Regions from separate parts of the Turicibacter sp. H121 genome, predicted to be linked through region 1. Evidence: predicted binding sites of a transcription regulator. Region 1 holds the regulator's gene; the other holds the start of a gene.
What was found. The regulator HrcA, encoded in region 1, represses chaperone genes, less so after heat shock. The targets are predictions, from matches to a motif close to TTTTAGCACTNNNNNNNNNNNAGTGCTAAAA.
Positions count from the first base shown of each region.

Region 2: a site for HrcA is predicted at 1,023-1,053, ahead of AT726_RS07520 (co-chaperone GroES). Genes of this name have one in related genera too.

Region 1 covers NZ_CP013476.1:110,274-112,694, reverse strand. Annotated here, with positions in the region: partial or broken gene AT726_RS00500 (amino acid ABC transporter ATP-binding protein) at 1-56, shown strand, start outside; gene trxA (thioredoxin) at 261-575, shown strand; gene hrcA (heat-inducible transcriptional repressor HrcA) at 783-1,805, shown strand; gene grpE (nucleotide exchange factor GrpE) at 1,818-2,375, shown strand; gene dnaK (molecular chaperone DnaK) at 2,401-2,421, shown strand, end outside.
Region 2 covers NZ_CP013476.1:1,551,105-1,553,525, reverse strand. Annotated here, with positions in the region: gene groL (chaperonin GroEL) at 1-668, opposite strand, end outside; gene AT726_RS07520 (co-chaperone GroES) at 720-1,007, opposite strand; gene AT726_RS07515 (ECF transporter S component) at 1,242-1,904, opposite strand; gene AT726_RS07510 (type III pantothenate kinase) at 2,154-2,421, opposite strand, start outside.

The sequences.
Region 1 (2,421 bases):
CAACGCAAGAGCGTACAAAAGAATTCTTACATCGTTATTTATCTAAGAGCCTTTAGGAGAGTTATTCAGTTCATATTTTTTAATGACAGTTATGATGAAACGATCTATAAAATTCATGTTTTTGAAAATTTTAGTTCATGCTCTTGTGGATACATTCTGATAAATGTGAGATAATATGGGGGAAAGTGCAAATTATTTGTAATTTCATGGAAATGTGCTATACTAAAGTATAGAAAAAGGGTATAAAAGGAGGAATGAACATGTCAGTCATTCATGCAACAGAAGAATCATTTGCTCAAGAAATCGCAAGTGGATTAGTATTAGTTGACTTCTATGCTGATTGGTGTGGACCATGTAAAATGATTGCACCAGTTTTAGATGAATTAGCAACAGAGTTAGAAGGAACAGCAAAAATTGTTAAAGTAAACGTAGATAACTGTCCAGCAGTTGCAGCTGAATATAAAGTAATGTCAATTCCAACATTAATTTTATTCAAAGATGGACAAGCAGTTCAACAAACAGTAGGTTTCCAACCTAAAGCCTCATTATTATCATTAATTGAAGCAAATAAATAATGAAATTTTAAAAAGAGGGTACACTATGCATTGTACCTTCTTTTGTTTTATTATCAGCCATCGTCTATCTCGAAAACGTCTGATTTGAGTTTGTATAATAAAGATAAAAAACAAAAAAATTAGCACTATAGTGTTGACAGTGCTAATAGAGTTTTATATAATGGTATTAGCACTTAGGGTTAATGAGTGCTAAAAGAGGTGTTTACATTGCTAACAGAACGTCAAATATTAGTTTTAAAGGCAATTGTAGAAGAGTTCATACAAACTGCACAACCAGTTGGTTCGCGAATCCTTTCTAAAAAAGAGGAATTAAACTTCTCTGCTGCAACCATTCGTAATGATATGGCAGATTTAGAGGATTTGGGATTTATTGAAAAAACTCATACATCGAGTGGTCGCGTGCCAAGTCAAAAAGGCTATCGCTATTATGTAGATTTCATCGTAAATCAAGAACCGATGGAGACAACACCAGAAGTAGGAATATTTAGACAATTGTTAGATCAAAAACAATTTGAACGTGAAACAACGATTAAAGAAGCTGTGAAGCTCTTATCGAGTTTGACTAACTACACATCGATTTTACTTGGACCTTCTAGAGATTATAGTCGAGTGAAAAAAATTCAACTTGTTCCAATCTCAGAACGTCAAGCGGTGTTTGTTTTGATTACAGATCAAGGCCATGTAGAAAGTCGAACAATTACTCTTCCAACTAATATTGATATGACTAGAATGGAAAGCATTATCAAAGCACTCAATGAGTTATTAGTAGGAGAATACATTGGACATGTTCATGAAAAATTGACAGAAAGTTTTGAACATCAATTACATGATTTTATTTCTTATAAAGAAGAAATTATGTATGCGATGCTACAACTTTTAACCCAGTCATTAAATCAACAAAATTATATTTTGAGTGGGAAGTCAAATATTTTAAAACAACCTGAATTTAACGATTTAGATAAAGCGTATCATTTATTTAATATGATTGAAGCTGATGAAATTGTTAAAGTAATAGAAGCCGAGGAAGACGGCCATCAATTAACGGTTAAAATTGGACAAGAGAATGAGATTAAAGCGATGGAGAATTGTACGCTAATTACAGTTCCTTATCAGATTAGTGATCATGAATTTGGTAAAATTGCGGTACTAGGTCCGACCCGAATGGAGTATCGTAAAATTATTCCACTTCTTGAACAAGTTGCTCGAATCATGTCTGATTTATATAAATAGGAGGTGGGACGATTGAATAAGGATGCCCAATCAGTTGAGGAATTAAATGAAGAAAATGTGGAAGCTGTAGAATCAACGTGCTGCCAAGAAGAGTGTGAAGCAACAGAAACAGCTGAAACAATCTCTGAAACTGAAAGTTTAAAGCAGCAAATTGAAGAGTTAAAAGATCAATTGCTACGTAATGCGGCAGAGCTTGAAAACTTCAAGCGTCGTATGAATGAAGAACGTGCACGTGAAGTAAAGTATCGTTCGCAATCAATTGTAACAAATATTATTCCAGCAATTGATAACTTCGAACGTGCATTATCAAGTACGGTTGAAGATGAAAATACCAAAACATTTTTAACAGGATTTAAAATGATCCATGCTCAATTAGTAGATGCTCTTAAACAAGAAGGAGTAGAAGTAATCGAAGCAGAGGGTGTCGCTTTTGATCCAACAGTACACCAAGCAGTGATGCAAGAAGCTGTAGAAGGTGTAGAATCAGGAATGGTATTACAAGAGTTACAAAAAGGATATAAGCTAAAGGATCGTGTGATCCGACCATCAATGGTAAAAGTTAGCGAATAATATAGATTAAGGAGGATGAATCTCTATGGGTAAAATTATCGGTATC
Region 2 (2,421 bases), 1.2 Mb from region 1:
GAATCTGTCACTAAAATGTATGGATTATCTAAAACAGCTTCCATTTTATCTGTATCTGTCACCATATAAGATGATAAATATCCACGATCAAATTGCATTCCTTCAACAATATCCATTGTTGTTTCAAATCCTTTAGACTCTTCTAAAGTAATCACTCCATCATTACCAACACGTTCCATAGCTTCAGCAATTAATTTCCCGATTTCTTCATCTGCAGCAGAAATCGCAGCTACGTTAGCAATTGATTCTTTTCCTTCTATCGGCTTAGAATTAGCCTTTAATGCTTCAACAGCCACTTTCACAGCACGCTCGATTCCACGACGAATCGTTATTGGATTAGCTCCCGCTACAATATTTTTATTTCCTTCACGAATCATCGCTTGAGCTAAAACCGTTGCCGTTGTTGTTCCATCTCCAGCTACATCATTCGTACGGCTTGCAACTTGAGCTACTAAACGAGCTCCCATATTTTCAAACTTATCTTCTAATTCAATTTCTTTTGCAATTGAAACCCCATCATTAATAATTTGAGGTGCTCCAAACTTTTGCTCTAAAATGACATTTCGACCTTTTGGTCCTAAAGTTACTTTTACTGTATCCGCTAATTTATCCACTCCACGAATCATCGCACGACGTGCATCTTCAGCAAATAAAATTTCTTTTGCCATAATATTAAATCCTCCCTTAAATCAAAATTAATATATTAAACTAAATTTAACTTACTCAACAATTGCTAAAATATCATCTTGGGATAAAATAACTAATTCTTTTCCTTGATGTGAGACCTTTGTTCCACCAAATCCGTTATAGATAACACGTTGCCCCACCTCAACAGTTATTGGATGACGTTTCCCATTATCTAATAACTTTCCATCACCAATGGCAACTACAACTCCTTCTGAATGCTTTGGTTTTGAAGCTTCTCCCGAAAGAATGATTCCACTAGCTGTTGTCTTTTCAACCTCAACAACCTCAAGTACAACATTATTGTTTAATGGTTTTAACATGTATGTCCCTCCTCGTTTTAGCACTCTACCTATATGAGTGCTATTAAATAAATTATACAAAGATGAATAAATAATGGCAATACTTTAAACCAAAATCCTTTTTATTATAGTCTACCTAATGATTAATATGCTTAATATTAACATTTATTCCTATTCTTCTATCAAAATCACCTACTAAAATCAATTATTTGACGAATCAAAAAAAGCTAGGAAAATTACTCCTAGCTTAAAGCTCTAGCGTTCAACTTTATTTAACTTTATATTCATATGAGTTAAGCCCATTTTTTGAGCCATTGGCTCTAGTACTTTTACTAATGGTACAATTACAACTGTAGCTACACAGGCTTCTAAAAGACCATTTGTAAATACCAATCCAATTAAGGCTATTAATAACTGTGTTGTATCTAACCCTTGAGCAGCTGCATAACTTGGTCCAAAAAAGATATAAATCATTCCTAATACCATCGCCGTATGTAGAACTGTACACAATAGTGCTGTTACGCCTCCGCCAATCATATTTTTATCTCGATTTTTAAACCAACTATAAATTAAACCACCTAATACGCCTAACAATACACGAGGTACAATAGCAATAACTAAGCTCATGAAATTTCCGTGATACTCGCCAAGCGAATAAAAAGGCGTAAATACAAATGATAAAATCGTTGGATTAATCGTGGCATTGACAACACTCGAAATCCCAAAGACAAGACCAGTAATTGCACCCCCTTTGATTCCTAATAAAATCCCTGCTAAAATAACCGGAATATGCATGGTTGTGGCCTTCATCGGCCCAATTGGAATAAATCCAAGAGGGGTAAACATCAATAATACCTCAATACTACAAAACACGGTGACTAAAACTAAATACTTGGTTTTCTTACTTGATTGATTCATTTCTTTCTCCTCCACTGTCGCTTCTTCTGAATGCAACGTCTTGAATAATATTTTTAATCCCCCTAACGCTTTACTTAATTGATGTCAACTGATCATCATTAAGTCTCATTAGTAGAATTACTTCTCCTATTATATTTAAATCTGTGATTACTTTCAATAACAAATCCATAATTTTCCTTTTATTTTGCCTGAACATAAAAAAAGAACCAAATACATTTGATTCCTTTTTATCAACGATCAATAATCTTCTTATCCCTTTGTTTTATGATAAATAACTTTCATTCCTTTAAAAGCTAAATCTGGATCATAAATATCAATCATATCAGTTTCATTATAAATGATACGCCCAAGTCCACCAGTCGCTACCACTTTAATGTCTTTACCAACAGCTTCCTTTACTTTTTTGATAATGTATTCCGTTTGACCGATATAACCATAAACTAATCCACCTTGCATACTCGTAATCGTATTACGACACATAATCGTCGCAGGCTTTTTAATTTCAATTTCAGGTAAC